Regions from separate parts of the Microbacterium amylolyticum genome, predicted to be linked through region 3. Evidence: riboswitches for the same ligand, from Rfam matches in the RefSeq annotation. Region 3 holds a riboswitch; each other region holds the start of a gene.
The links. Region 3 has a riboswitch for thiamine pyrophosphate ahead of G6N81_RS08935 (ECF transporter S component). Riboswitches for the same ligand answer to the same signal wherever they lie in the genome.

Region 1 (10,093 bases), 1.1 Mb from region 3:
GTTAACCGCGCTCTCGGGCAAAATATTCCTGGCTCATGACGGATTCACGGGAAATCCCCGTGTTGGCTTCCGCGTCCTAAGCTCGTGTCGTGAGCATGGAGGATCGATGAGTGGAGGAGGCCGCGGGATGCGCCCCGTGGATGAACAGGCGCAACGCCGAATCAATGCGCAGGCGCCCAAGGTGCCACATCTCGGGCGGCGCGTGATCGCTCTTTTCTCCCCGTACCGCGCACGAATCGCCGTCACCGCTCTGCTCGTCGTCGTCGGCGCAGCACTTGGCGTCGTTCCCGCGCTGATCATCCAACGCCTGTTCGACGACGCACTGTTTCCTGCGGATGGTGTCGTCCAACTGGGCCTGCTGAGCACTCTCGTCGGCGTGATGATCGGTTTGTACGTTCTGAGCGCCGTCGTCAGCGTCGTCCAGACCTGGTTTACCTCGAGCGTCGGCAACCGCGTCACCGGCGATTTGCGTATCCGCATGTTCGAGCACCTTCAAGGGATGGAACTCGGGTTCTTCACACGAACGAAGACCGGAATCATCCAGTCCCGGTTGCAGAACGATGTTGGCGGTGTCTCCGGCGTTCTCACGAGCACGATCACGTCGATCCTCGGCAACACCGTAACGGTGATCGCCTCGATTATCGCGATGGCCCTGATCGACTGGCGGCTGACACTCATCGCGCTTGTGGTGATGCCGCCTCTGATCATGATCCAGCGACGCGTCGGTCAGGTGAGGGCGCGGATCGCCTCGCAGACGCAACAGTCGCTCTCCGAGCTAACGGCGATCACCCAGGAGACGCTGAGCGTGTCCGGCATCCTCCTGTCGAAGTCGTTTAATACGCAGGCAGCAGAATCAGGGCGCTACGCGGCGGAGAACGCGAAGCAGATTCGCTTGCAAGTACGCCAGACCATGAGTGGACAAGGGTTCTTCGCCGTTGTGCAGGTGCTGATGTCGTCCGTTCCTGCGGTGATCTATCTCGCAGCGGGTCTCCTGATTACAGGAGGATTCGGCGCCATGACGGCTGGAACGATCGTGGCGTTCACCACCGTTCAGGCGCGCCTGATGATGCCGCTGACGAGCCTGATGCGCGTTGCGCTGGAGGTGCAGACATCGTCTGCGCTGTTCGCCCGCATCTTCGACTACCTCGATCTGAGCCCCGCCATCGTCGATCGTCCGGATGCGAAGCAGGTCGATGAAGCGGGGGAGGATCTGGGCCGAATCGAGTTTCGCGATGTGCGGTTTCGTTATCCTGACGCCGGGCCCGACGGTCGGCCGACACTCGACGGGGTGTCATTCGTTGCGGAGCCCGGGCAACACGTCGCCTTCGTCGGCCCGTCCGGCGCCGGAAAGACAACGATTCTTTACCTCACGCCCCGGATGTACGAGGTGTCGGAAGGCTCGGTTCTGTTTGCGGGAACCGATGTTCGTGACCTCGAAGCTCGATCGATTATCGACCACGTCGGCATTGTCAGCCAGGAGACGTATCTCTTTCACGCGTCGATACGCGACAATCTGCGCTACGCCAAGCCTGACGCAACGGACGACGAGATCGAGACCGCCTGCCGAAGGGCGAACATTCATCACGTCGTCGAGAGCTTTGATGACGGCTATGACACGATCGTCGGCGAGCGTGGTTATCGGTTGTCCGGCGGTGAGAAACAACGCATCGCCATCGCGCGGGTGCTGCTCAAAGATCCACCCGTTCTTCTTCTCGACGAGGCAACGAGCGCCCTGGACACCGTCAGCGAGAGGGTGGTGCAGGAGGCGATCGATTCCGCGGCACGAGGACGGACGACCGTCACGGTGGCCCATCGCCTCTCGACCGTGATCGACGCAGATATCATCCACGTTGTTGAAGAGGGGCGGATCGTGGAATCCGGAACCCACGATGAACTCCTCGGGCGAGGCGGTCTCTACGCCGCGCTCGCCGCGGAGCAAAGGGCAGCGACGAGAAACCTCGATCGCTGATTAGGCGATCGGCCCCCTGGTCGACAGATCGGGGCCCGCGTTGTACCGGAACAGCTGGGCGGGTCGATGATTGCCCGTGCGAAAGCTGTCTGTGGGAACGAGCGCTTCTGAGCCCTCCAGAAGCCGGCGAAAATTCGACGGGTCGAGGCGGCTGCCGAGAACGGTTTCGTACACGGAGCGGAGCTCCGCCAGGGTGAACTCATCGGGCAGCAGGCCAGCAGCGATCCGGCTATAGCCGACCTTGTTGCGCAGTCGCCACACGGCGTACTCCACGATCGCGTTGTGATCAAACGCCAGGGCCGGGAGGTCATCGACGTCGAACCACTCGACATTGTCTGGCGCACCGTCGGCGGCGCGCTGTGCCTCGACGTGATCGCTGCGGAGCAGAGCCCAGTACACGATCGACACAACACGGGTCGGCGCGCGCTCCACGTCGCCGAACGCATAGAGCTGCTCGAGCCACGTTGGTGCCAGGGCCGTTGTTTCGGCGAGGGTGCGGCTTGCGGCGTCTTCCAAACCCTCATCCTCGCGGAGCCACCCACCGGGAAGCGCCCACATTCCGTCATGGGGATCTCGTGTGCGCTTGACGAGGGGAATCATCAGAGAATCCCCCTCTGTGCGCGCACGCAACGAGAAGATCACCGTTGACACAGCAATGCGTATGTCGTGATTCAGCGGTGTGTGCACTCTTCGAGCCTACATTTTCGTTCGTCAGAGGCGATGGGAGGAAACCGCTTCGCTGAGTGCCGTCGCAACGGGAGTGAGGTCGGCGCGCAGCGTTCGCGGAAGCGAAAAGCGCAGCGCGGTGCGAGCAGTCGATTCGTCCATGCCCAGAGCCAGGAGCACGTGGGAGGGCTCGGTGTTGCGCGCGGAGCACGCGGATCCGCTGGAGGCCGTGATGCCGCGCTGTTCAAGATCGAGGAGGAGCGTTTCGCCGTTGACACCGTCGATTGTGAAGCTGGCAACGTGCGGCAGTCGGTCCCTGGGGTGACCCGTCAGACGGGCTCCCGGCACCTGCCGCAGAACGTCGGTAATGAACCGGTCGCGGATGGCGGAAAGTCGCGGCGCGGCCTCCGCCCGTTCCGTCTCGGCGAGTTCGAGGGCGGTCGCGAGGCCGACGGCTCCGGCGACGGACTCCGTTCCTGATCGTCGCCCGCGTTCCTGCCCGCCGCCGTGCAGCAGCGGTTCGAGAGGAATCCCCGCTCGAATCGCGACGGCGCCCGTTCCCTTTGGTGCGCCGATCTTATGACCGGAAACAGCGATCGCGTCCCCGCGAGGAACGGGGCACCACCCGATGCCCTGAACGGCATCGATGTGCAGGGGGACGCGCGCCTTTCGGCAGATCTCCCATATCTCCGCGATCGGCTGCACGGTTCCAACCTCGTTGTTTGCGTGACCGATGGCAACAACGGCTGTGTCATCGCGCAGCGCGGACGCCAGGCTGGTCTCATCGATCCGGCCGTTCAGATCCACGGGGAGGAAGGTCACCTCGGCGCCATGAACACGGCTGAGGTAGTCGACCGAGGCGAGAACGGAAGAGTGCTCGATCGGGGCCGTGATGATGTGCCGAGCGCCGCTTTCTAGCCCCGCCGCGATAGCGATGCCCTTGATGCCGAGGTTGTTCGCCTCCGTGCCGCCGGAGGTGAAGATCACATCATTCGTGCGGACACCCAGCACGTGGGCGACGCGCCGCCTGGCGTCCGCGAGGGCCGCCGCCGCACGTTCTCCGATCTGATGGCTACTGGAGGGATTGCCGAACTCGCTCGTCAGAAAAGGCGTCATCGCCTCGAGTACCTCGCGACGCACGGGCGCCGTGGCGGCGTTATCGAGGTACAGCATCGATGTCCAGGCCGAGGTCGAGAGCCCGCGCGGAGTGCGTCAGCGCGCCGACGGAGATCACATCGACACCCGTTCGCGCGATATCGCCAACGGTGTCGAGCGAAACCCCTCCCGATGCTTCGACGACGGCACGACCATCCACGATGGCAACACCGGTACGAAGATCATCGACCGAGAAGTTATCGAGCATGATCGTGTCGACGCCGGCGGCGACGACGGCCTCGATCTGATCGACGCGGTCAACCTCCACCTCGAGATGCGCCGTGTGCGGCAGTCGCGCGCGGACATTGCGGAGCGCATCGGTGAGCGATCCTTCTGCCCCCCGCATTAAGAGCGCCAGGTGATTGTCCTTCGCCATGACAGCGTCCGAGAGGGAGAAGCGATGGTTGCTTCCGCCGCCGGAGCGAACGGCGTGCCGTTCGAGAGCGCGCAGCCCCGGCGTGGTCTTTCGCGTATCTGCAATACGGGCACGCGTGTCGACAACGGCACGCACATAGCGATTCGTCAGCGTGGCGATCCCCGTCATGCGCTGAGTGAGATTGAGCCCGACGCGCTCGGCCGTGAGAATGCCGCGAGCCGGTCCGGTGACGGTTGCCAGCTGCGCTCCTTCGCCGAACATGTCGCCATCCTGCGCGTGCGTCTCTACCGTGATGCGCGGGTCGGTCAGTCGGAACGCCGCGGCAAACAGGTCTATGCCCGAGAGCACCCCGCCCTCGCGCGCAACAAGAAGAGCTCGGGCAGTGGCGTCGGCCGGGATGAGAGATTCGCTGGTGAGATCTCCCCAGGGGGCGTCCTCATCGAGCGCGGCGGCGACCACACCGTCGATCTGACGTACGGTGAGCATCAGGCGGCCTCCAAGGAGCGTTCGGTGTCTGACCTTACGTGCGCTCCGACGGAGTCGCGACGCACGATGGCCGCATGGACGATAGCGCGGGAAACGATGAGCAGGTTGCGATCCTCGACCTCTCGTGGGGACACCGGTTCGGGAACATCGTGCAGCCAGGCGTCGATCGTCCTGCTGGCTGCTCCGAGTCGCTCGCCGCTGCGCACGAGCCCCGCTGACTCCCACATGAGTTGTTGGAGTTTGCCCCGATCGAACGCCGCGTGACGGCGCGCAGGAACGGTCCGGGAGATGGGCCGGGATCGCCGTGAGCGGTTCGGTGCGACCGCCGCGGCAGTTCGGCCAGCGATCGCCCCGAACACGGCCCCCTCGAGAAGCGAGTTCGAGGCCAGCCGGTTGGCGCCGTGCACTCCGGTGCGGGCGACCTCTCCGGCAGCAAAAAGGCGCTCGACGCTCGTGCGTCCACGAAGATCCGCCTCGACGCCGCCCATCAGATAGTGAGCGGCGGGCCGCACGGCGATCGGATGACGCCCCCAGTCCAGGCCGCGCTCGCGCACGGCGCGGTCGATCGTGGGAAAACGTCGAGCGAGGAACTCTGAGCCGAGCGCCGTCGCATCGAGCAACACGGGGCGGCCGTCCTGGGAAGCTTCCGCCTCAGCGATCGCTCTCGCGACAACGTCGCGTGGCGCGAGTTCGGCGTCGGGATGGGCATCGGCGGTAAAACGCCGGCCGGACTCGTCGATGAGAACCGCGCCCTCGCCCCTCACCGCCTCAGAGACGAGGAACGTCCCACCGTCGGCGAGCGTTGTGGGGTGAAACTGAACGAACTCCATATCGCGAACCGCGGCGCCGGCGCGGATGGCGGCGGCGATTCCGTCGCCCGTGGCAACGGAGGGGTTCGTTGTGTGCGCATACGCTTGGCCGGCTCCGCCCGTGGCCAGAACGACCGCGTCCGCGCTGATCCGCGTGACGACACCTGCCGCGCTCATCACATCGGCTCCCGTCGTTACCCCGTTCACGATGACGAGGTCGACGAGGGTGAGGTTCTCTCGAATGGTGATGGATTCGGCCCGGGTCGCGGCCAGCAGAGCGCGCTGAATCTCGCGTCCCGTTGCGTCTCCTCCTGCGTGCAGGATCCGTGCGAAGGAATGCGCGCCTTCGAGGCCTCCCGCGAGTTCTCCGGAGGGGGAGCGATCGAAGGCGACACCCCTGTCGATCAGCTCGGCAATCCGGTCCGTTCCGTCTCGGACAAGAAGCGACACAGCAGCCTCATCGGCGATTCCAGAGGCTGCGCGGAGCGTATCGCGCTCGTGAGATTCGTGCGTGTCGCCGGGAAAAACAACACCAGCGATTCCTCCCTGTGCGGAGGATGTGGCCGCGTCATCCGCCCGCCTTTTCGTGACAACGGTGACGTTCGCTCCCGCAGCCCGGGCGTGCAGAGCGGCTGTCAGTCCCGCGACCCCCGAACCGACCACGAGAACGTGGGTCATGACGGCTTCGCTTCAAGCATCCGTTCGAGCGCGACGCGAGCCGGGTCGGCGACCGCGTCGGGGACCTCGATCTGGTTCTGAACCGTTCCGTCCACGAGACCCTCCAGTACCCAGGCGAGATAGCCCGGGTGGATGCGGTACATCGTCGAGCAGGGGCAGACGACGGGGTCGAGGCAGAAGATCTCGTGCTGCGGGTTCTGCGCAGCGAGGCGCTGAACCAAGTTGATTTCGGTGCCAATCGCGAATGTCGTCGGCTCGGTCGCGCCCTCGATCGCCCGACGAATGACGTCGGTCGATCCCGATTCGTCTGCCGCGTCGACAACCGCCATCGGGGACTCGGGGTGGACGATCACGCGGACGCCCGGGTGCTCAGCGCGAGCCTTGTCGATTTGGTCAACCGTGAACCGGCGGTGAACGGAGCAGAAGCCGTGCCAGAGGATCACGCGCCCCTCCGCGATCTCCTCGGCGCTTGAGCCTCCGAGCGGTCGGTTCGGATTCCACATCGGCATCTGATCGAGGGAAACCCCCATCGCCTTTGCCGTGTTGCGTCCCAGATGCTGGTCGGGAAAGAACAGCACCCGGCGACCACGCTGAAACGCCCAGTCGAGAACGGTGCGCGCGTTCGACGATGTGCACACGATTCCGCCGTGACGGCCGACAAAGCCCTTGATGGCCGCCGAGGAATTCATATAGGTGACAGGGATCACCGGGAGCAGACCATCCTCGTCCGGCGTATCGAGATCCCCGAGAACGTCGGCGAGCTGCTCCCAGCAGTCTTCGACCTGATCGATATCCGCCATGTCCGCCATGGAACAGCCCGCGGCCAGGTTCGGGAGGATGACCTTTTGCGTGGGTCCGGAGAGGAGGTCAGCGGTTTCTGCCATGAAGTGGACGCCGCAGAACACGATCGCCTCGGCCTCGGGGTGTGCCTTTGCGGCCTGAGCGAGCTGGAACGAGTCGCCGACGTAGTCGGCGTGCTGCACCACCTCGTCCCGCTGATAAAAGTGGCCGAGGATGACAACGCGGTCTCCGAGCGTCTGCTTCGCAGCGACAATTCGCTCCGTGAGCTCCTCGTCGGACGCTGTCCGGTAGCGAACGGGAAGCTCACCCTGCCGAGGAGCGCCAGCGGGAATGACGTCACCCATCGATGATCCCGGCCCGTATCCCGGAACCTGATCGAAGGACCATGGCGCATCGGCAAGATCGGACGAGCAGGTATCGCCCGCTCCGCCGGCCGCGATGAGGCGGATCTGTTCGTCAACGGACGCGCCAGACGGGCGCTCCTGAAGGGTGATCTGCTGTGCGGCCATGTTCTTCCTCGGTTTCGCGAGTATTGGTCAAAATGACGCGAAGGGTGCGAGGTCAGGTTAGGTGCATCTGACCATAAGGGCAAATGCGGGGCGAAACTCACGGTTCCGATAGGGTCGTCGAGATGACACGGGGTGTCCCCGCCGGGGACTGAGAACACACCCGATGAACCTGATCTCGTTGACGCGAGCGGAGGGATGTCGATGGCAATGCACAACGCCACAGGGCGAAAGACCGCGAAAAACCGGAGCGGGGACGCCTCATGAGGCGTCCCGTCGACCTGAGCACCTATCTCGTCGCGGACCTCGCTACGCTGGATCACCGCGACGCGGCTGATGTCGTGCGTGCTGCTGTTGACGGCGGCGCGACAATCGTGCAGGTGCGCGGCAAAGACGTCGGGGCAACGCGGCTCCTCGAGGTCGTCATCGCCTGCGCCGAGGCGAACGCGGGGCGCGCCACGCTGGTCGTGAACGACCGCATCGACGTGTACCTCGCAGCCCGAGCTGCCGGTGCCGACGTCCATGGCGTCCACATCGGACAGAGCGACGTCCCCCCGGTCTCGGCGCGGCAGATTGTCGGGCCCGACGCGATCATCGGCCTGAGCGCCAGCACACCCGAGAACCTCGACCGCGTGCGGGCATTGCCTCCCGGAACCGTCGACTACCTCGGAACCGGAGCCGTGCGTGCGACTCCGACAAAGCGCGATCACCCCGTTCCCCTCGGCTGGGACGGGCTCGCACGTGCGATTGCCAGCGCCGGAGGGCTTCCCTGTGTGGCGATTGGTGGGCTCGGCCCCGGCGATGCCGCTGACGCCTATGCTGCCGGAGCAGACGGAGTCGCTGTCGTTCGCGCAATCTGCCTGGCGGACGACCCTGCGGGCGCGGCGCGCGAGCTCCGACGAGAATGGAGCCGCGTTTCGGCGCCCGTTCCCAACATCCTCGCGATCGCCGGCTCTGATCCGTCGGGAGGCGCCGGTATCCAAGCCGACCTCAAGACGATTCAGGCGACGGGTGGATACGGCATGGCCGCTATCACGGCGCTCACAGCACAGAACACCCAGGGCGTCAGCGGAGTGCACGTGCCCCCGCTGTCATTTCTTCGCGCACAGCTCGATGCGATCGCGAGCGATGTGACGATCGATGCCATCAAAATCGGCATGCTCGGAACAGCCGATGTGATCCAGACGGTGACGACCTGGCTCGACGGGCTCGGCACCATACCGGCCGTTGTTCTCGACCCGGTCATGGTGGCAACAAGCGGCGACCGGCTTCTTGATGACGAATCGGAACGCGCGCTCTTCGCCCTGATTGATCGCGCCGATGTCGTCACCCCGAATCTGGTCGAGCTGGCGGCACTCACGGGCGGAGACGTCGCACAAACATGGGACGAGGCTCTGACGCAGGCGAGGGCGCTTGCCGCGCGGCACGCCGTTCTGGTTCTGGCTAAGGGCGGGCATCTGCGCGGAAGCGCCTGCCCCGACGCCCTCGTGGGGACGGACGGGCCGATCATTCAGATGGATGGCCCCCGGATCGTCACCGAGAACACCCACGGAACGGGATGCTCGTTGTCATCCGCGCTGGCATCACTTCAGGCTCGCACCGGTGATTGGGCATGGTCGACGCGGCTCGCGCGGGACTGGTTGCGCGGAGCGATCACCGCGGCGGACACGCTCGCGGTCGGCGGCCCCGGCGGGCACGGGCCGCTCGATCATGCGCACGCGATCCGCACGGGCGCGCGTCCGCCACGCCTCGCCGCCGAGCCCGATTTCTGGTGGGAGCAGATCGCCCAGATTCGCGCCGATATCGATGCCGGAGACTTCGTTCGTCAACTCGCCCAGGGAACGCTCCCCGCCGAACGCTTTGACCACTATTTGCAGCAGGACGCGCTCTACCTCCAGGCGTATGCACGGGTTTTGCGGAGCGCGGCAGATCTGGCCCCCACCCGCGAGGAACGCGACTTCTGGGCCGCTTCCGCTGAGGGCTGTCTGGTCGCAGAGATGGAGCTTCACCGCTCACGAGGCGCTGATGCCCGCGCAGAGGAATCTGCCGAAACCGCCGCGTATCTCCGGCACCTGCGTGATGCGGCAGAGGCGTCCGACTACGCGCTGCTTGTCGCCGCTGTTCTTCCGTGCTTTTGGATCTACGACGATCTCGGCAGGAGGCTTGCCGCGGCCTCCTCTGAGGGACACCCATACGCTGACTGGCTCGCGACGTACGGCGACCCGGCATTCACCCGTGCCACACAGCAGGCGATCGAGGTGGCACGACGTGCGGCGCGGCGTGAGTCCGATGCGGGGCTCGCGAGGATGATGTCCGCGTTTACGCGCTCGTCCGAGCTCGAGAAGGACTTTTTCGCCCAGCGCCCGCGCGTCTTAGTCTCGCGATAGGACGGCAATGGGCGCGCCCCGAAGGACGCGCCCATTGCCGTGTGGCTTACTCGGCCGGAATCACCAGGCCGTCGTATGCCTCCTCGAGCCAGGCGGCTGCTTCTTCGGACGTCAGCAGCTCATACAGCGTTTCGATGCGCGGGTCGTCAGCGAGCTCGGCCCGCGTGGCCAGAACGTTGAAGTAGCGGCTGTCGAGACCCTCCGTCAAGATCTGCAGCTCGCTGGAGAGACCCGCGGGAGCGGCAAAGCTGAAGTTCACG
Region 2 (10,093 bases), 370 kb from region 3:
GCACCCAGTCCGCCCGCGCCGATCACGAGAACGCGGGCGGAACGCAGGCGGCTTTGCGCTGATTCCCCCATCCCCGGAAGGATGATCTGTCGCGAGTAGCGCTCCCTCTCGTGCGGAACGAGCGACCATGCGGGCTCGACAATAGCCGTCATAGCGCCGCCTGGGCGAACTCGGCCATGCCGTCGGTCGGCGACGAGGCGAACGCAAGACGGCGGCGGGGAATTCGGCCGGCGGTTGCCGCCAAGTGACCTGCTGTTACGGCATGACGGAAAGCCGTTGCCATGCGAACCGGATCATGTGCGCGGGTCACGGCGGTCGCGAGAAGAACCGCATCGCAGCCCAGTTCCATCGCCACAGCGGCGTCCGACGCCGTTCCCACGCCCGCGTCGAGAACGACGGGAACCGTGGCGCGAGACGTGATCAGTTCGATGTTGTGCGGGTTCAAAATACCCAGGCCGGTTCCGATGGGCGCCCCGAGGGGCATCACTGCGGCAACCCCCGCCTGTTCCAGGCGCAGGGCTGTGACCGGATCATCGTTCGTGTACGCGAAAACGCAGAAGCCGTCTTCCACCAGGCGCTCGGCAGCGTCCAGCAGCTCCACCGCGTCGGGAAGCAGCGTCTCATCATCGGCTACCACTTCCAGCTTGATCCAGGACGTCCCGAACGCCTCCCGCGCCAGCTGCGCTGTGAGAACCGCTTCGCGCGATGTGCGGCACCCGGCAGTGTTGGGCAGAAGCCGAATGCCCCGCTCACGAAGCAGCGCGTACAACGAGCCGTCCTCGTCAGCGCCGTACCGGCGAATCGCCACCGTCGTTATCTCTGTCCCCGACGCATCAAGTGCTTCGCCCAGAACGTCCAGGCGCGGAGCGCCGCCCGTTCCGACGATCAGACGAGACGACAGGGGAACGCCATCGATTATGAGGGGTTCCATCTCAGCCCCCCTGCGCTGCTGTGATGACCTCAACGCGGGACCCCGCCTCGAGCGCGCGAGCCGACCACTCCGTACGCGGAACGACAACGCCGTCGACGGCGACCGCGATGCCCAGCGGTTCTCCCCCGTCGCTCGGCTTTCCCTCCGCGTCGATCGTGCGTCCGGTGAGTTCGGCGACCGCGTCGGACACGGCAGCCCCTGGTGCCAGCGTGAGGGCGCTGCCGTTGACGGTGATATCGATCATGCGGTTACTCCTTCGAGAGGTCGTGTCGCAAAGCGTGCGGGCGAAAGCCGGGAGATGTCGACGATCGGCGGGGTTCCGCTCGTGATCGAACGAATGATCGCGCCAATCAGCGGAGCCAAGAGGACGCCGTTGCGATGGGTTCCCGTTGCGGCAAGCAGGCCATCGCCGAGCCGACCGACAAGAGGAAGGTGATCGCGCGTCGACGGCCGGGCGCGCGCAGTCGCCTCGATAAAGCGGTACTCCTCGACGGCAGGGACGAGCTCGATCGCATCGCGCAGCAGCGCCGCCACCCCTCCTGCCCACACCCCGGGGTCGCGATCCTCGCGCTGTGTGGCACCGATGACAACCGTGCCGTCGGGCCGCGGAACAACATAGACGGCCCTCCCGCGCACCCAGCCCCGCACCGTTCCGGAAAGGCGGGCGGCCGCGGGGGCCCGCAGGCGCAGAATGTCCCCGTGTACGGGGCGCACAGCACCCGAAAGCTCCGCGGCGCCGAAGCTTCCTGTCCCGACGGCGATAACCGTTTCGTCCGCGCGGATCTCACGACCGCTCGCGAGCCGCACGCCGCGCGTGCGCCCTGCCGCACCGCGCAGGAGGCCCTCGGCCGGCTCGCGAACGACGCGATCGCCAAGTTCCTCTCGCACAGCGGCTGCGAGAGCGCGTGGATCGACGCGGTGATCGTGCTCGGCCACAAGTGCACGCGACAGCCCCGGTGCCAGAAGGGGCTCGGTCCTTCGCGCCTGCGCCATCCCGATTCGGCGGGCTGCCCCGTTCGCCAGTGGAATCAGATCGTCCAAACGTCGCGCATCGGCGGAGTCAAAGCCAACGAGGAGCGTCGCGGAGCGCTCATAGGAACACCCCGCGGCGCCGCCGGGCAGGCCGTCGACGAACGACGGGTACTGCTCGGCGGCGACCACATGCAGCGCATGGGCCACGGCTTCGGTGTGCTCCAGCTCTCCGAAGGGGCTGAGCATACCGGCCGCGGCATACGTCGCCCCGGAGCCGGGATCGGGGTCGACGAGAGCCACGCGGGCTCCCCCGCGCGCGCAGCTCGCCGCTACCGCCGACCCAACGATTCCGGCGCCGACGACAGCGACGTCAACGTCAGACGCGAACACGGGGCTCGTCGAGATAGACCGTGGCTCCCGATGCCACGAACTCCTCCGACTTGCGCCGCATCTCGACGATCGCTTCCTGTTCTTCCGCGTTACCGAAGCGATCACGGATGTCCTGGGAAATACGCATCGAGCAGAACTTCGGCCCGCACATCGAGCAGAAGTGCGCCGTTTTCGCCGGCTCGGCGGGCAGCGTCTCGTCGTGGAAGTCCTCCGCCGTGTCGGGGTCGAGTGACAGCGCGAACTGGTCACGCCACCGGAACTCGAACCGCGCCTTCGACAGGGCGTCGTCGCGCTCGTGAGCGCCGGGGTGGCCCTTCGCAAGATCAGCGGCGTGAGCGGCGATCTTGTACGTGATCACACCCGTTTTCACGTCGTCGCGGTTGGGAAGGCCGAGGTGTTCCTTCGGCGTGACGTAGCAGAGCATCGCCGTTCCATAGCGGGCAATTTCCGTGGCGCCGATGGCGGACGTGATGTGGTCATAGCCGGGAGCGACATCGGTGACGAGCGGACCAAGCGTATAGAAGGGGGCACCGGAGCACAGCTCCTGCTGACGCTCAACGTTTTCACGAACCAGGTGCAGCGGCACGTGACCGGGGCCCTCCACCATGACCTGAACGTCGTACTCCCAGGCGCGGTGCGTGAGTTCGGCAAGCGTGTCGAGCTCGGCGAACTGTGCCTCGTCGTTGGCGTCAGCCGTTGAGCCGGGGCGCAGCCCGTCACCGAGCGAGAACGACACGTCGTACCGCGCGAAGATCTCGCACAGCTCATCGAAGTGCGTGTACAGGAAGTTCTCCTGGTGGTGCGCGAGGCACCAGCCCGCCATGATCGAACCGCCGCGCGAGACGATGCCGGTGACGCGCTCTGCGGTGAGGGGCACATAACGCAGCAAAACGCCCGCGTGGATCGTCATATAGTCGACGCCCTGCTCGCACTGCTCGATCACCGTGTCGCGGAAGATCTCCCACGTGAGGCGGTGCGCTTCTCCATCGACCTTTTCGAGCGCCTGGTAGATCGGAACCGTGCCGATCGGAACGGGCGAGTTGCGCACGATCCACTCTCGCGTCGTGTGGATGTCGTCACCCGTAGACAGGTCCATCACGGTGTCGGCGCCCCAGGTGGTCGCCCAGCTGAGCTTGTCGACCTCTTCAGCGATCGAACTGGTGACGGCAGAGTTTCCGATGTTGGCGTTGATCTTCACCAGGAACGCCTTGCCGATGATCATCGGCTCGGCCTCGGGGTGATTCACGTTGAGGGGAATGATCGCGCGCCCCGCGGCCAGCTCGCTGCGCACGAGCTCGACATCGCACCCCTCTCGGAGGGCGACGTAGCGCATTTCCTGGGTGATGATTCCCTGACGTGCGTAGTGCATCTGGGTAACGGTGCGGCCGTCAAGGGAGCGGCGAGGCCGGAACGTTTCGCCCTGCCACTCGGCAGAAGCGGCGCCGCGCCGGGCCGCGGATCGGCCATCGTCCTGCAAGTTGCGTGGCCGGCCGTCGTACTCTTCTGTGTCGCCGCGCTCACGAATCCAGGCTTCGCGTTCACGGGAGATTCCCCGCACGGGGTCCCCACCCGGCCCCTCGGTGCGATAGGTGTCGAACGGAGCGTTCTCCTCGCCATTCGGCGAGTTCGTGAGAGCGATACGGGTGACCGGCACCCGGATGTCGTTCTCGTCGTCGTGCAGATAGGCGACCGAATGGGTCATTTCACGGGTGCGCAAATTATCGCTCCTACTTCCTACGTCGGCATGATCCGAACAGGTTCGACGGTCGCGGGCAGCGTTAGCCCGATCTCAGCCCCTGCTGGGACTCCCGTGTGGACGCCGATCACGTTAGCAGGAACTGTCGTCCTCCCCCACATTCACCTCTCTCGCAGAGAACTCAGAGGCACGTGTCGTTATCGCGTCGTTACCAAAGGAGGTGACCCTCCGCGATCGCCGTCATCCCGCGGATCACACGCTGGGAGCCCTCTTCCCAGGTTCGAGCCTCCGCACAATGCTCGACACCCCGTTTTCACCCCGAAACAGGTGTTTTCTTCGCGCACGTTCAGTTTCGATGCGCATCGTCGTAGGCCGGTGCCGACAGGCCCATTCTCCCCACGACGAGACGCGCGACGCGTCTCCTCCGCGGAACCCGATCCGCACGACGACGCTTTGGATAAAACACCCTCCATGACTTCGCACGACACTCCTCCCCTGCTCACGCCCTACCCCCGGCCCAGCCACCTTCGCCTGCTCCGCAAGGAGCGCGAAGTACGCCGGAGTCGCATCACCATCGCTGCTGTTCTGACCCTCGGCGTTATCGCCGCCGGAACCGGAACGGCATTCGCGACAACGGGCGCGGCGTCGTCAGGGCGGAGTGTTACGGCGACCGTCGCGCTTGCCGACAGCGCCACCGCGGCGCACGCGGAAGCCTCCATCGCCCAGGCGAAGGAACTCCTCGAACGCGCGGATGATTCCGTTGAGACGGATGAGCTGACCGCCGTCGTCAGCTACCTCGAGGACGCAGCAGGCATGCCGGCAGTCGTTGCCCAGAGCGTCACCTCTGACGCTGCCGCCGTAATCGCCAGCGTCTCCGAAGAGGTTGAGGCGGCGGAAGCAGAGCAGGCTCGCCTCGCAGAAGAGGCCCGCAAAAAAAAGGAAGCGGAAGAGGCCGCGGCGAAGAAGAAGGCCGAAGAAGAGGCAGCGGCTGCGGCGGAGGCCCTCGCCGCCGCCAACACTCCCGACGGAGCGCGGGCGGTTGCCCGCACAATTGCCGCGGACACCTACGGCTGGGGCGAAGACCAGTTCCAGTGCCTCGACCAGCTCTGGATGAAGGAATCCGGCTGGAACTATCAGGCGCAGAATCCCTCGAGTGGGGCCTACGGAATTCCACAGTCGCTGCCCGGAAACAAGATGGCGTCCATCGCGGACGACTGGGCCACCAACGCGACAACGCAGATCACCTGGGGCCTGGAATACATCTCGTCCGTGTACGGAGCACCGTGCGGCGCATGGGGGCACTCGCAGGCGGTCAACTGGTATTGATCCGTCACGGAAAACCATCAGTGGGGCTCGGCACAGTGCCGGGCCCTGCCTGACTACCCGGACGCCGCAGCACTGGCGGGGGCGACGCTGGCACGAGACCATGTCCAGGCCGAGCGTAGGACGAACACCAAGAGCAGCACCTCGACTCCGATGGCCAGGCCGGAGTAGAAGGCCCATTCCCAAGACTCGCCTACCGCGTTGAACACCGAGTACGGGATGAGGAGCGTTGCGACGACGGACTCAGCATGCGCCGACTCGCTGGTGTGTTGGGCGCGGGCGCAATGTCGCTCTATCACTACGTGGCGAACAAGGACGAGCTGCTGGATGCCATGATCGACCTCGTCTTCGAAGAGATCGAACTCCCGCCCGAGGACGTCTATCTGCCCCAGCTTCCTCCTGAGGAGTTCCCGTATCTCAATGAGTCCGCCGCGGAGCTCACCGCCGCCGGCTATGACCCGGCAGAGGAGTTCATCTTCGGCCTTGACCTCGTGCTAGCCGCCCTCGAACCCCTGAGGTCCGAGCCGTAGGACGACCCCCGCCGCGCTGAACCTAGGGCCGAACGCGAACCGTACGTCCCTCGAACGTGACGAGGTCGCCGTTGTGTAGCTGGCGTCCTCTCCGGCGCTCTTCCTCACCGTTCACGCTCACATAGCCGTCGATGATGGCCTCCTTGGCGTTGCCTCCGGAATCGAGCAAGCCGGAGAACTTGAGGAACTGTCCGAGACGGATGACCTCGCCGGCGATGGAGACGTCTTCGATCGGATCAGTGTTCGTCATGGTTGAATGCTAGCCGTCAATGACCGAGGTGAGAGCTGGTCGCGCACGACGACAGTGATGCGCTCCGGCCGACCACTCCCCCGGTGAGGCTCGACGCAATGCCGGGCCCCACCGGTGTTTTAGGAGTAGTACAGCGCGACGGGCTTATCGTCGATCTGCCGGACATCCACCTCGGTGCTGTAGACCTCGCGCAGCACATCGGAGCGCATGATCTCGTCGCGTCCGGCGTCGGCCAGGATGCGGCCATCGCGCATCGCGACGATACGGTCGCTGTAGGTTGATGCGAAATTGATGTCGTGCAAAACGATGACAACGCGTTTTCCCAGGTCATCCGCCATCTTGCGCACAAGCTTCATGATCTCGGTCATGTGGCGTAGATCCAGGTTGTTCAGCGGTTCGTCGAGCAACACATACTTCGTGTCCTGTGCCAGCACCATGGCGATAAAGGCACGCTGCCGCTGTCCGCCCGAGAGCTCATCAAGAAAGCGATTCCGGAACGGCTCCAGTTCGAGATACCGAATCGCCTCCTCGATCTTGTGATGATCAATCACGTCGAGACGACCCTGCGAGTGCGGAAAACGGCCGAACTCGACAAGGTCGCTGACCGTGAGACGCGAGGCAATGACATTGTCCTGGCGCAACACGGCAATCGTCTTCGCGAGTTGTTTCGAGGAGGCCCTCTTAACGTCCATTCCGTCGAGAGAGACCGTCCCCTCGTCCGCGGAGAGAAGGCGTCCGACGAGGCCGAAGAGAGTCGACTTTCCCGCCCCATTCGGGCCGATAAGGGAGGTCACTCCCTCTTCGCCGAAGGAAATTGTCACGTTGTCTAGCACCGTGCTGCGCCCGTAGCGCTTGGTGACACCCAGGAGGTCGATCATCGAGCTCCCTTTCTGAGAACGAGGAACAGGAAGAAGATTCCGCCGACGAATTCGATCACCATCGACAGCGTTCCCTGGAATCCCAGGAGTTGCTCGATGACCACCTGCCCGCCGAGGAGACAGAGGATGCCGAGGAGAACAGCGATGGGCAGCGTCCACTCATGGCGGAAAGTTCCGGCGTAGGAGTAGGCCAGGTTCGCCACGATCAGGCCGAAAAACAAAATGGGCCCGACAAGCGCGGTCGATGCCGCCACCATCACCGACACAACGAAGAAGAGCGTCATAACAACGCGGCGATGGTTCACACCCAGTCCCACCGCAACGGGCTCCCCCAGCGAGAGGACGTCGAGTGTGCGCAGCAGGGGCACGAGGACAACGACGCCTCCCAGCACAATGACGGCGGTGAACATCAGAAGCGTCGGGTTGGGGCGTGTGAGCGACGCGAACATCTGATCCGTCACGATCTGAAATTCGACGGGATCGAGCATCCGCTGCATCCACTCGGTGAGGCTGCGGAAGAACGTGCCGAGGACAAGGCCAACCAGCAGCATCAGGTGAATCGATCGCCGCTTTCCCGTGAACAGCCAGGTAAAGAGGAAAACACTGAACGACACCATGACGCCCACCTGGATCAGCCACATCATCACGCTGTCAGCGCGCAGGAAGCCCGCCGTTCCGAAGAGGAACACGGTGAGCGTGACGATGAGCCCGTAGAACGAGTCGAAGCCCATAATCGACGGCGTCAGAATGCGGTTCTGCGTGATGGTGTGAAAGACGACGGTGGATGTTCCCACGGCGATCGCCACGATCACCATGGCCGCAATCGTCAGGCTGCGGATCTTCACGGCGAAGGCGAGCGAACCCGGAACGTCGTGCAGCAGATAAAACGCGGCGAGCGCGAGGATCACGACGCCGAGAAGGGCGATGCGAACGATGGGGCGGGCCCACAGCGCTCGCACGCGGCCGGGGCGCGTGAAAGGGGGGCGCGGCGCGGATTCCTCCGGCCGAACGACGGAAAGCGTCTCAGTGGGCATGTCCCCTCCTTCGCAGCAGAAGCCAGAGGAACAGGCCCGCTCCGATGACGCCGACGACGACCGAGAGCGGGATCTCGTAGGGGAAACGAACAAGACGAGCGATGATGTCGCACGCCAGCACGAAGACTGCCCCCAGTCCCGCAACCCACGGGATTGATCGCCGAACGTTGTCGCCGATGATGATGCTGACCACGTTGGGGACCACGAGGCCGAGGAACGGCAGAATTCCCGCTGTCACGAGAACGCACGCGGTAATCACGGCGATAATCACCATGCCGACGCCGACGATGCGGCGATAGTTCAGGCCGAGGTTGGTCGCGAAGTCCTCCCCCAGGCCGATCACGCTGAAGCGATCGGCCGCAATCCAGGCGATGACGACCATGAGCGCCGCGATCCACACGAACTCGTATCGCCCGCGCATCACCGTCGCGAACGACCCCTGTTGCCACTGCATGAGTGCCTGCAGCAGATCGAGGCGATAGGCGAAGAACGCCGTCACGGCGCCGACGACACCGCCGAGCATAATGCCAACCAGTGGCACGAGCACGAGGTGGCGAACGGGCACGTTCCGGATGATGCGCAGGAACACCCACGTGCCGAACAGGGCGCACGCGGCAACGATGAACATCCGCGGCAGAACCGGCATCCCGGGCCAGAACACGAGGGCGCCGAGCATTCCCAGCGCGCCGAACTCGGTCACCCCTGTTGTCGATGGCTCGACGAACTTGTTGCGCACCAGCATCTGCATGATCAGGCCTGCGATGCCGAGCGAAGCACCGACCAGCAGAAGGGCGATGGTGCGCGGGATACGGCTTGCCGCCAGCAGAAAGGACGCGTTGCTCTCGGCGTCAAAGATCCCCGCGATGCTGACATCGCTGGACGCTCCGACAAAGAGGCTCACCACGGACAGGACCACGAGGAGGGCACCGATAACCACCCCCACCCAGGTACGCCGGGGGCGTACCTGGGTGGGGGTGGTCGGCGCGGCCGCCTCGGTTACGACGGCCATACAACAACCCGCATGAGGGAAGAGATCGCGGCGGTTAGGAGGTGATCGACAGGATGTCGTCGATCATGATCTGCGTCGTCTCGATGCCGCCGAACACGATGTACCACGCGGCCGGGTCGAGGGACACGATCTGGTCGTTCTTCCATGCCGTCGTCTGGTGCACGATCTCGTTGTCGAGAACGACATCAGCCATCGCGTCGCCGTCGCTGCCGGCTACGGCGTTGCGGTCAAGCACGAAGAGATAGTCGGGGTCCTGCTCCAGGAGGAACTCGAACGACACCGGCTCACCGTGCGTCGCCGAGCGAATGTCGGCGTGAACGGGCTCAACGCCGAAGACGTCGTAGACTAGCCCGCCGCGCAGAACAGGGCCGGAGAAGTCGCCGCTAGAGGGGGCGAGCGCCGTGATGCTGTCACCAGCGGTCATGATCGCCAGGCCCGTTCCGATGCCCTCGGTCGCCTCGCGTGCCTCGGCGATGCCGCCCTGCAGCTCAGCGAGCGCTTCCGCGGCCGCGTCCTCCTGGCCAAGAATCTCGCCGAAGAGCGTCACGCTGCGTTCGAGCTGATCCTCAAAGGGTCCGTTCGCCGTCAGGTCGATGACGTTCGGGGTGATCTGCGTGAGCGCCTCGTACTGCGTCGAGGAACGTCCGGCGATGATGATGAGGTCGGGCTGAATCGCCTCGATTGCCAGCAGATCTGCCTCGAACAGCGTTCCCGCGTTGATGGCGTCGTCGACGAGGTAGTCGCTGAGGTAGTCCGGGACGCTGTCGAGCGGCGCTCCGGCGGCCTCGCCGCCCAGGTTGCCCCAGGTGTCGAGGGAGGCCATGTCGAAGATGACAACGTTCTCGGGGTTCTTGGGAACCTCGACCGTCTTTTCCTCGAAGTCGGGGTCGTCCGGGTCGCCAACAGCGGCATCGAACGTGAACGACACCGTCTCCTCCGTCTGGGTGGCATCACCAGCAGCACCCGACTCGGCCGAAGCGTCGCCGTCCGCAGCCGAGGACGAACACCCCGCCAAGACGAGAGTGGACGCCGCGATGAGCGACAGTGCGGAGAGCGGACGGATCGTGGGCATAGAGGGGC
Region 3 (10,093 bases):
CTCGCGATCGTGTGTGATCGCGACAACGGCGATGGGCTCGTCACCCGACACCAGCGTGTGGATGATCTGCACCATCTCGCGCCAGGTACGCGGGTCTTGTCCGAAGGTCGGCTCGTCAAGAACGCAGACCCGCGGCCGGGTGGCAAGCATTGCCGCCACCGTGAGGCGCCGTTTCTCACCGCCCGACAGGGTGTGCGGATTCGCCTCGGCAAGGCGGGTGAGGCGCAGGCGATCAAGCAGTTCCTCGGTGCGCTCGGCGATGACATCCTCCGGGAGGGAGAGGGCGCGCGGCCCGACCTCAAGCTCCTTCCGCACCGTCGAGGCCAGCAGCTGGTGATCGGGCGACTGCAAAACCGTGCCGATGCGGGTGAGCAGCTGCGCCGATGACCACCGCATCGGGTTCTTCTTCGCCCCGTCTCGGAGCGCATCGGCCGCGATCACCTCCCCCGAGATTGCCGGGAGAAGTCCGGCGATGGTGCGACCGAGAGTCGACTTTCCGGCGCCGTTCGAGCCCGTGATGCCCAGCACCTCACCGGCGCGCACATCCAGGTCCGTTGGGCCCGTGACCGCCTGACCCTTCACACGGCCGACGACGAGATCGCGGGCCGACAGCAGCACATCGGACGGCGCAGAGGTATCGGCGCCGTCGATGCTCAGCTGCGAGCCACTGACTGCTGCTGGCGGACCGAGCCGCACCGTACGGGTGATCACCTCTGCCCAGACATCTTCACGGTGTTCGACAACGACAAGCGTCGCGCCGGTTCGCTCCAGCACCCGGGCAACGGCGTCGCGCACCTCGACAACGCCGTCGGGGTCGAGGTTGGCCGTTGGCTCGTCCAGCAAGAGAATTCCGGGGCGCATTGCGAGCGCTCCCGCCAGCGCAAGCCGCTGCTTCTGCCCTCCCGATAGCGCCGATGTCGAATGCGAGAGGGGAACATCGAGCCCGACGAGGTCGAGCGCCTCCTCCACACGCCGCCAGATCTCGTCGCGCGGAATGCCCAGGTTTTCGCAACCGAACGCCACGTCGTCACCGACGCGCGCCATCACGGCCTGCGTATCGGGGTCTTGGAGCACCAACCCCGTCCGGCCTCTCGCCGCCTCGGGCGGCGTTCCGTCGATCAGCAGGTGCCCCTCCTGCTCGCCCTCGTCGTCCGCGCCGAGAACGCCCGCAAGCGCGTGCAAAACCGTGGACTTCCCGGAACCGGACAGACCCGTCAGGTGGATACGCTCCCCGGGCTCGACCGTCAGGTTCAGATCCCGCGCTGCCCACGCGATGCGGGTGGCGTAGCGCCACCCCCACCCGCGGGCATCAATGCGAGCGGGCGTCACACGCGCTTCGACGCCGTGCGACCCGCCGCGAATCTATTCAGCGCACCCGTTGCGGCAAGCCCGCGCACGAGCGCCCACCCGCCGAGGCCCGCGATGATCGCGCCCGAAATCGTCGTGCAGGTGATGTAAATCACCGTGAACGCGGTATCCGCACCGGCGTACCAGCTAATGCGGTCGTTGATGCCGCCACCGAGACCGGCAGCTGCACCCGCCAGCATCGCCACGAGGGGACCGAAGCGCTTGTAGAGGAAGATCGCGAGAATGATCTCGGCACCGATTCCCTGTGCGAGGCCCGACACGATCGTCATCGGCCCCCACTGGTTACCGATGAGAGCGGAGATCGTTGCGGCGACGGTCTCGGTGTAGACCGCGGCACCGGGCTTGCGCACGATCAGACCACCCACAACACCCGCGATGAGCCACGGGCCGATCATCAGTCCGTTCAGCCCGGGCAGCAGCGATTCGACGAAGGCGCCGGGAATTTTGTATCCCGTGTTCCACACGACGAAAATCACGGCACAGGCGACGGCCACGATGCTCGCGATCACGATGTCCACAACACGCCACTGCATGCGACGGGGCGTGACGGTGCGCTGATCTGAAGACGTAGACATTCTTGTTTTCCCTTCCTGCGCCGGCATGATCCGGATCAGGTTCGACGGTCGGCGCGATACGCGCCCTCTCAGCCCGACGATGCGGACTCCCGTGGTGTTGTGGGCCGATAGCGGGCCCGTCACCAAACGTATTCGGTCGGCGATGACAAATTATACGCGGGGGCAGAATCGTCGCCGGATCGTAAGGCGCCGACGTGGTGTTCTCCGTGAAACCGCGAGGTGTGTGAAGTAAGTTGAGCGCGTGAGCAGTGAACAGGATCCCGAGCGCCCCGGTGGCGACGAGCGTGCCATGGACGAGGCGCGCTCGGAAGACATTCCTGCCCCGACGTCAGACGAGTCGGAGTTCACCGACCTTTTCGCGATGCGCCCCGATACCCCGCCGATCGCGACCAACGCCGAGTCCGAGGGTTTCTCCGACGATGCGCAGCCGCAGACCGACTCAATTCGCCTGATCGGTGAGATGTTCGGAGGCTTCCGCCGGAAGTCCCCCTCCTCGGACAAAGACCTCCACATCCTTTTGGGAACGGCAACAGCAACGTTGCCGCAGATCACGGGCGACAGGGTGGTCCCACAGGCCGAGCCCGCTGACGCTGTTGACACCACACAGAACGACGCACCGGAGGACACCGTGAACCAGGAGCCCCCCGCGCCGAGCGACAGCCCCGAGCCCGCCGCCGGTTCGACTCCGCCGGAAAGCCCGCAGGCGCTAACGATCCGCACGGCGTACGTTCCGCGCTCTCCCGACAACCAGGCCGAACGCGCTCTCGCGTGGCTCACGGCTGAGAACGTCGGAACCGGGCAGGTGCCGGTCATCAGTCAGGTGTCGGACATCGTCCCCCGCCGCCGGCGCTGGGTGGGCGCGATCTTCGCTCCGATCCTCACGGCCATCGTTCTCGCGGTTGCCTACGTCGTGGCGTTCGCCGTGTGGCCGCTGCACAACGTCGGCCCCGACATCGCCAGCGCCACGCTGGAGACCCCGACCGGAGCGCCGATGTCGATGCCGTGGCCGGATCAGGGCTATGCGGCCGTTGCGATCGAGGGCATCGACGGTGTCGTCTCCTCGGCAACCGAAGAAAACCCGGAAACGCCGGTTCCGATGGCCAGCCTCACAAAGGTCATCACCGCTCTTGTTCTGCTCGAGCGTCAGCCGCTCGCCCCGGGCGAAGACGGGCCGATGTATGAGTTCGGATGGCTCGATCAGCAGGCAGCGAACGATCTGCGGTGGCGCAACGAATCCGCCCTCGACGTTCCCGTCGGCGGCACGCTGACGTACTTCCAGCTCCTCGAAGGAATCCTCATGGGCTCCGCGGGGAACTACGCCAACAAGCTTGTCGACCAGCTCTGGGATTACGACCGCGATGCGTACGGCATCTCCGTCATCTCCTGGCTCGAGCGCAACGGTCTCGAGAACACCGTTGTCGTCGACGCAACCGGCATCAGCCCAGACAACCGCTCGACGCCGAGCGACATGCTCCGTGTGTCGGAGCTCGCGCTCGCAAACCCGGTGATCGCCGAGATCGTCGCGCAGGCGGAGACCGATATCCCCGGCGCTGGCGAGGTGAAGAACTCCCACCCGCTGATCAACGAAACGGGCATCGTGGGCATTAAGACCGGACACCTCGACACCTGGGAGTCCGTCAGCTACAACCTCACAACCGCGAAGGACATCGATCGTGGCGACGATGGCGTTACGCGCGCCTACGCCGCGGTCATGCAGCAGCCGAATCATGACCTGCAGGAGTCAATCAGCCGCGATCTTCTCAACGCCGTCGTCACGGGCCTCGAACCCATCGAGGCCCTGCCCGGCGGCACCGTCGTTGCGACCGTGACCGCGCCCTGGGGCGCGCAAACACAGGTTGTCACCAGCCAGGACGCGGTCTTGACCCTGTGGAACGGCGAAGAAGCAACGATCGACCTCGGCGAGTTCACGGTGCGCGTTGGCGACCGGGCAGACCGCTCGGTCGGAACAGCGACGATCTCCGGTCAGCTCGACGAAACAGAGGTCGAACTGCGCACAACCGACGCATTCACCCCGCCGAGCATTCAGTGGCGCCTGTCCCACCCCCTCGAACTGCTCGGAATCGGCGGCTGAGAGGGCCGCTACGGGGTGGTTGCCCAGGCCGTCACGGTCTCGATAAAGCGAGCGTTGACGTCTTCCTCGACGACGGTATAGCGCAGCCCGACGCCGGGAAACGAACGGGCGAGGATCCGGGCGTCCGAAAGCAGGGTCGCATGAAGCTCGTCTGCCTTCTCGCCCACCGGTAGCCACACGAAGTTACCGTCGGAGTGCGGGATGGCGATGTGCCGCCGCCCCTCGATCTCCGCCTTCTCCATACGATCTCGAAGCGTGCGTTCGATGCGCTGACGCTCCGCTTTCACCCACTCGACGCGGTCCTCGATCTGGTCGAGGCCGTCGCGCGTGAAGCAAAACCAGGCGGCGGCGACAGCGAGGCGATCGACACTGAGCTGTGTGCGGAGCTTGGCGATCCCCCCGATCACGCGCGGGGCCGCGAGTGCGTACCCGGCCCTGATTCCGGCGAGCGCCGCGGCCTTCGAGAGTGTTCGCAGGATCACAACGTTCTCCGGCAGAACGGGGTCGCCATCACCGAAAAGGCTGGCGCCAAAGGCCGCGCGTGGGGACGAGGCGTATTCGCTGTACGCCTCGTCCAGCGCCAGGATCACACGTGGTGGGACCCCGGCGACAAGCCGATCAAACTGCTCCCGCATCAGGGGGCGCCCGGAGGGATTGTTCGGGCTGGCGACGAGGACCACGCGCGTGCGATCGGTGATCGCAGCGAGGATCGCGTCGACGTCATGCCCGCCGTCTGCGGTTGTCGGGACCATCACGGGCGTTGCCGCCGACGCGTGGCAGGCGGAGACGTATCCCTCGAACGTCAGCCAGCTAAAGATCACGTCGTCGCCGGGCTCACAGACGGATGCGATCACGGCCCGGATCAGGTCCATGCTGCCGGAACCGAGCAGTACCTCGTCCGGTTCCCGGCGATGCGCGGCGGCGATCGCAGCCACGGCCTCCTCAGTACGGCCACCGTATTCGTTCAGGTGCGGCACCTCGCCCGCGATGACCTCAGCGAGGCCGTCGAGCGGCGGAAAGTGCGGCTCGTTAAAACAGGCACGCGCAACGCCCTCGGGAATACGCGCCCGCTCGAAAACAGAGATCTGATCGTGGGCGGCACGAAACGTCAGGCGGTCTGTCATGCCTCCATTCTCGCGCGGGTGACGGCGAATTCCTCCCTTCGGGGGATGTCCTGTGTCAGGGGTGTCTGGTCTACTGAAGCAGTGCTTCTGAGCCTTCTCACCCGATACCTGCGCAGGTACTGGCCGTTCCTGGCCGGTGTCCTGGTGTTCCAGTTCGTCTCCGCGCTGGCGGCGCTGTTCCTGCCCACCCTGAACGCCTCACTGATCGACGAGGGTGTCGCCAACGGCGACGTTCCGTACATCCTTCGCACGGGCGGCTGGATGCTGGTGGTGGCGTTCGGCCAGATTCTGGCGGCGATTGTCGCTACCTTCTGCGCGGCTCGCGCCGCGATGAGCATCGGCCGTGACCTTCGGCGCGACATCTTCTCGCGCGTTTCCGCGTTTTCCGAGCGTGAGGTGTCGCAGTTCGGGGCCGGGTCTCTCATCACCCGCAACACGAACGATGTTCAACAGGTACAGATGCTGGCGATGATGAGCGCGACGATGCTCGTCATGGCGCCGATGATGTCGATCGGCGGCATCATCATGGCCGTGCGACAAGACATCGGCCTCAGCTGGATTCTTGCGGTGTCGATTCCCGTTCTGCTCATCGGCGTTGCCATCGTGATCAGTCGCATGGTGCCGCTGTTTCGCAGCTACCAGTCACGCATCGACACCGTGAACCGCGTTCTGCGTGAACAGCTCACGGGGGTCCGCGTTGTGCGCGCATTCGTCCGCGAGTCGATCGAAGAGCAGCGGTTCCGCGTCGCCAACACCGACATCATGGACATCGGTCGCCGAGTCGGCTCACTCTTCGTCCTCGTCTTCCCCCTCGTCCTGCTCATCATGAACGTCACGATCGCCGGCGTGGTGTGGTTCGGCGGCATCGAGGTCGATGCCGGAAACACGCAAGTCGGCACGCTGTTCGCCTTCATGCAGTACGTCGGCCAAATTCTCGGCGGGGTGATGATGGCAAGCTTCGTCGCCATGATGATCCCGCGCGCGGCTGTCTCGGCCGAGCGCATCAGCGCCGTGCTCGCCAGCGAGACAACGCTGGTCCCGCCGGCGGAACCCATCACGGTGATGCCCCGCCCCGGCGAGGTCACCTTCGACAACGCCGAATTCATCTACCCCGGAGCAGAACAGCCGGTGCTGTCCGGCATCTCCTTCCGTGCCGACCCTGGCGAGACCGTCGCGATCATCGGATCGACGGGTTCCGGAAAGTCCACGCTCGTCTCCCTCATCCCCCGCCTGTTCGACGCCACCAGCGGAACCGTGCAGGTGCACGGGGTCGATGTCACACAGGCCGACCTCTCCGTTCTGTGGCGGGGCATCGGGCTTGTCCCCCAGCGCCCCTTCCTGTTTGCTGGAACGGTCGCCTCCAACCTGCGCTTCGCAAAGGAAGACGCAACGGACGAGGAACTGTGGCACGCGCTCGAGATCGCTCAAGCTGCCGACTTCGTGCGGGAACGAACGGGCGGCCTCGACAGCGAGATCTCTCAGGGCGGAACAAACGTCTCCGGCGGCCAACGCCAGCGCCTTGCCATCGCGCGCGCCGTTGTGCGCCGGCCGGAGGTTCTCGTCTTCGACGACTCCTTCTCCGCCCTGGACCTGACAACCGACGCCCGGCTGAGACAAGCGCTGTGGCGAGAACTCCCCGACGTGACGAAGATCGTCGTCGCCCAGCGCGTCTCCACCATCACGGATGCGGACCGCATCGTCGTCCTGGAAGACGGACGTATGGCCGGCGTTGGAACCCACGATGAGCTGCTGGAAATCAGCCGCACCTACCGCGAAATTCTCGATTCCCAGAAGGGAGTCGACGCATGAGCGAGAACACCCCCGACGCCCAGCGCCAAGAAGAGCTCGAAGCGCAAGAGGCGATCATCGCCGCCGGCGCGGACCACCCCGGTGCTCTCGGCGGAAAACCCCAAGACTTCTGGCCAAGCTTCCGCCGCTTCCTCGGCCTCCTGCGTCCGTCAGCCTGGACGTTCGCATTCGCCTCGCTGATCGGCGCGTTCGGAACGCTGCTCACCGTGATCGGGCCGCGCGTTCTCGGCGAAGCCACCAACGTCGTCTTCGAGGGCGTCGTCTCGCGCATGGTCGGTCAGCAGTTCGCCGGAATGAGCCAGTCTGAGGTCGCCGACGCCCTCACACAGGCCGGCGAACACGACTTCGCCAATATGGTCCTCGCGATGGAACGCTTTGCGCCCGGCGCCGGCGTCGACTTCGAGGCGCTCCGCATGCTCGTGGTATGGGTGCTGATCATCTACGTTGCCGCGTCGCTGTTCGAATGGCTGTCCGGCTACATCATCAACGTCATCATGGTCCGCACCATGTGGCGCGTGCGTGAAGACGTCGAACGCAAGATCAACCGCCTTCCCCTCTCCCACTTCGATCGCGTTCCGCGCGGCGAGCTGATCAGCCGCGTCACAAACGACATCGACAACATGACCCAAACCCTTCAGCAATCGCTGTCCTCAGCGATCACCTCGCTGCTCACCGTGGTCGGCGTCGTCGCGATGATGTTCTCGATCTCGTGGAAGCTCGCGCTTGTGGCACTCATTGCGCTGCCGCTCATCGGGATCATCATGGGCGTCATCGGCCCGAAGTCACAGAAGGCCTTCCAAACGCAGTGGAAGAAGGTCGGCCGACTGAATTCGCGCGTGGAGGAGTCGTTCTCCGGCCATGCACTCGTCAAGGTGTACGGCCGCGAGAAGGCCGTTTCCGACGCGTTCCAGGAAGAGAACGAAGACCTCTACGCGGCCTCCTTCAAGGCGCAGTTCCTCTCGGGCGTGATGATGCCGGCCATGCAGTTCGTGGGTTACCTCACCTACGCCGGAATCGCCGTCCTCGGCGGCATCATGGTCGCCAGCGGCCAGATCCGCATTGGCGATGTGCAGGCGTTCGTGCAGTACTCCCAGCTGTTCACCCAGCCACTTGCCGAACTCGGCGGCATGCTTCCCGTCATCCAGTCCGGAACGGCCTCCGCCGAGCGCGTTTTCTCGCTGCTCGACGAAGACGAACAAGACCCCGACGCGGACGACCCCGCAACAACACCGGCGGACGGCATGGGAGTCATCGAGTTCGACGATGTCGTGTTCTCCTACTCCGACGACCAGCCGCTCATCGACGGCCTCTCCTTCCGCGTCGAACCCGGCCAGACGGTCGCGATCGTCGGCCCCACCGGTGCCGGCAAGACCACTCTCGTGAATCTGCTCATGCGGTTCTACGAGTTGCGCGGCGGTGCCATCCGCCTCGATGGTCAGAGCATCGCCGAGCTCACGCGCGCAGACCTCCGCTCCCGCACCGGCATGGTGCTCCAGGATCCGTGGCTGTTCGCGGGAAGCATCCGCGACAACATTCGCTATGGCAACGAGGATGCCAGCGACGCCGAGATCCTCGCCGCCGCCGAGGCAACGTACGTCGATCGCTTCGTCCACTCGCTGCCCGACGGCTACGACACCGTTCTCGAGGAGGATGCCGCCAACGTCTCGGCCGGTGAGCGGCAGCTGATCACCATCGCGCGCGCGTTTATCCGCCGCCCGCAGGTGCTCATCCTCGATGAGGCGACCAGCTCGGTCGATACCCGCACCGAACTGCTCCTCCAAAAGGCGATGTCGGCGTTGCGGCAGGGACGCACCTCGTTCGTCATCGCCCATCGCCTCTCCACCATCCGCGACGCCGACCTCATCCTCGTGATGGAGCACGGATCGATCGTGGAAAAGGGTACGCACGAGCAGCTGATCACCGCCCGCGGGGCGTACTGGCGGCTCTACCAGAGCCAGTTCGAACACGCTGCCGTCGACGTCGATCAGCAGGCCGCAATCGAGGAGTCCCTCGGCGCGAGCGAAACCCCCATCGTCGGCGGCCCGCCGCGGACAGACTCCGACGAGGGCTGACACGCCCGTGATTTGGTGACCGCGTCCGGCTGTGACGCGGTCACCAAAGACCGCTCGCGCGGGGTGGCGTCATCACGCTATGGTCGCCGGGTACGAGCAATGTTCACGCAAATATTGGCATCCACCGTGATCGCGCAGAAGCGACCAGAGAGGTCGACGATGACGTCAACCAGATTGCTGTCCTCCCTCTGTATCGGCGCGCTGGGCGCGAGCGCCCTCGTCGGCGGAGTCGCTCTGTCGGCGCAGGCCGCAGACACCGTGCGCATCACCCCCAACCCCGGATACGCGGCTGAGCCATTCGACGGATGGGGCACCAGCCTCGTCTGGTTCGCGCACGCCACCGGCGGATACCCTGAGGATGTGCGGCAGGAACTCTTCGACGCCGTTTTCGGTGACGACGGCCTGCGCCTTAATCTCGCCCGGTACAACATCGGCGGCGGAAACGCCACGGACGTCCCGAGGCACAGGACCGCGTCGACCAGCTGAACGTGCACACCTACGGCCAGGGCAGCTGGCTGCTTGTGCGCGACATCGCGAAAACCGCCGAGAAGCCGCTCTGGATGAGCGAGGTCGAGGGCGACTACGACACCTCGGGTCAGGGCTTCAACCTGACGAACATCGATAACGGGCTCGGAATGGCCCAGCACATCGTGGACGACCTCCGCGAGCTGGAGCCCGACGCGTGGGTTTTTTGGCAGCCAGTTGAAGACACCTACAACATGGAATTCACGGAGAAGCTCAACTGGGGAAGCATCTTCATCGACTTCGACTGCGACGCCGACGGATTCTCGGCCCGCCGCATCGCGGACGGCGCAACCGGCGACGATGCCGCGTGCCAGGTGTTGACGAATGCGAAGTTCAACGCGGTTCGCAACTTCACTCACTTCATCGAACCGGGGGATCGTCTGATTCCCGCAGGGGATCAGAACACGACGGCCGCCCTGCCCGCGACGGGCGGTGGCGTGACGCTGGTGCACGTGAACCATAATGAGCAGCCCCGCGAGGTCGTCATCGACCTCGCGGGCTTCGGCCACATCGCGTCTGACGCCACGG

Region 1: linked by a shared signal. The riboswitch ahead of thiD (bifunctional hydroxymethylpyrimidine kinase/phosphomethylpyrimidine kinase) and the one ahead of G6N81_RS08935 (ECF transporter S component) in region 3 are both predicted to bind thiamine pyrophosphate.
Region 2: linked by a shared signal. The riboswitch ahead of thiC (phosphomethylpyrimidine synthase ThiC) and the one ahead of G6N81_RS08935 (ECF transporter S component) in region 3 are both predicted to bind thiamine pyrophosphate.

The regions. Positions count from the first base shown of each region.
Region 1 is NZ_CP049253.1:730,152-740,244, reverse strand. It holds gene G6N81_RS03695 (ABC transporter ATP-binding protein) at 107-1,969, shown strand; gene G6N81_RS03690 (NUDIX hydrolase) at 1,970-2,620, opposite strand; gene G6N81_RS03685 (cysteine desulfurase family protein) at 2,681-3,808, opposite strand; gene nadC (carboxylating nicotinate-nucleotide diphosphorylase) at 3,792-4,652, opposite strand; gene nadB (L-aspartate oxidase) at 4,652-6,139, opposite strand; gene nadA (quinolinate synthase NadA) at 6,136-7,449, opposite strand; TPP riboswitch at 7,568-7,662, shown strand; gene thiD (bifunctional hydroxymethylpyrimidine kinase/phosphomethylpyrimidine kinase) at 7,710-9,833, shown strand; gene G6N81_RS03660 (MetQ/NlpA family ABC transporter substrate-binding protein) at 9,880-10,093, opposite strand, start outside.
Region 2 is NZ_CP049253.1:2,194,835-2,204,927, reverse strand. It holds gene G6N81_RS10685 (ThiF family adenylyltransferase) at 1-152, opposite strand, end outside; gene G6N81_RS10680 (thiazole synthase) at 149-931, opposite strand; gene thiS (sulfur carrier protein ThiS) at 933-1,175, opposite strand; gene G6N81_RS10670 (FAD-dependent oxidoreductase) at 1,172-2,293, opposite strand; gene thiC (phosphomethylpyrimidine synthase ThiC) at 2,280-3,995, opposite strand; TPP riboswitch at 4,008-4,115, opposite strand; gene G6N81_RS10660 (aggregation-promoting factor C-terminal-like domain-containing protein) at 4,461-5,315, shown strand; gene G6N81_RS10655 (hypothetical protein) at 5,561-5,842, shown strand; gene G6N81_RS10650 (RNA-binding S4 domain-containing protein) at 5,865-6,092, opposite strand; gene G6N81_RS10645 (iron ABC transporter ATP-binding protein) at 6,212-6,970, opposite strand; gene G6N81_RS10640 (iron chelate uptake ABC transporter family permease subunit) at 6,967-8,004, opposite strand; gene G6N81_RS10635 (ABC transporter permease) at 7,994-9,013, opposite strand; gene G6N81_RS10630 (siderophore ABC transporter substrate-binding protein) at 9,048-10,085, opposite strand.
Region 3 is NZ_CP049253.1:1,826,864-1,836,956, reverse strand. It holds gene G6N81_RS08940 (ABC transporter ATP-binding protein) at 1-1,329, opposite strand, end outside; gene G6N81_RS08935 (ECF transporter S component) at 1,326-1,943, opposite strand; TPP riboswitch at 1,939-2,046, opposite strand; gene G6N81_RS08930 (D-alanyl-D-alanine carboxypeptidase family protein) at 2,185-4,035, shown strand; gene G6N81_RS08925 (aminotransferase class I/II-fold pyridoxal phosphate-dependent enzyme) at 4,044-5,159, opposite strand; gene G6N81_RS08920 (ABC transporter ATP-binding protein) at 5,241-6,968, shown strand; gene G6N81_RS08915 (ABC transporter ATP-binding protein) at 6,965-9,040, shown strand; gene G6N81_RS08910 (hypothetical protein) at 9,200-9,526, shown strand; gene G6N81_RS08905 (glycoside hydrolase) at 9,529-10,093, shown strand, end outside.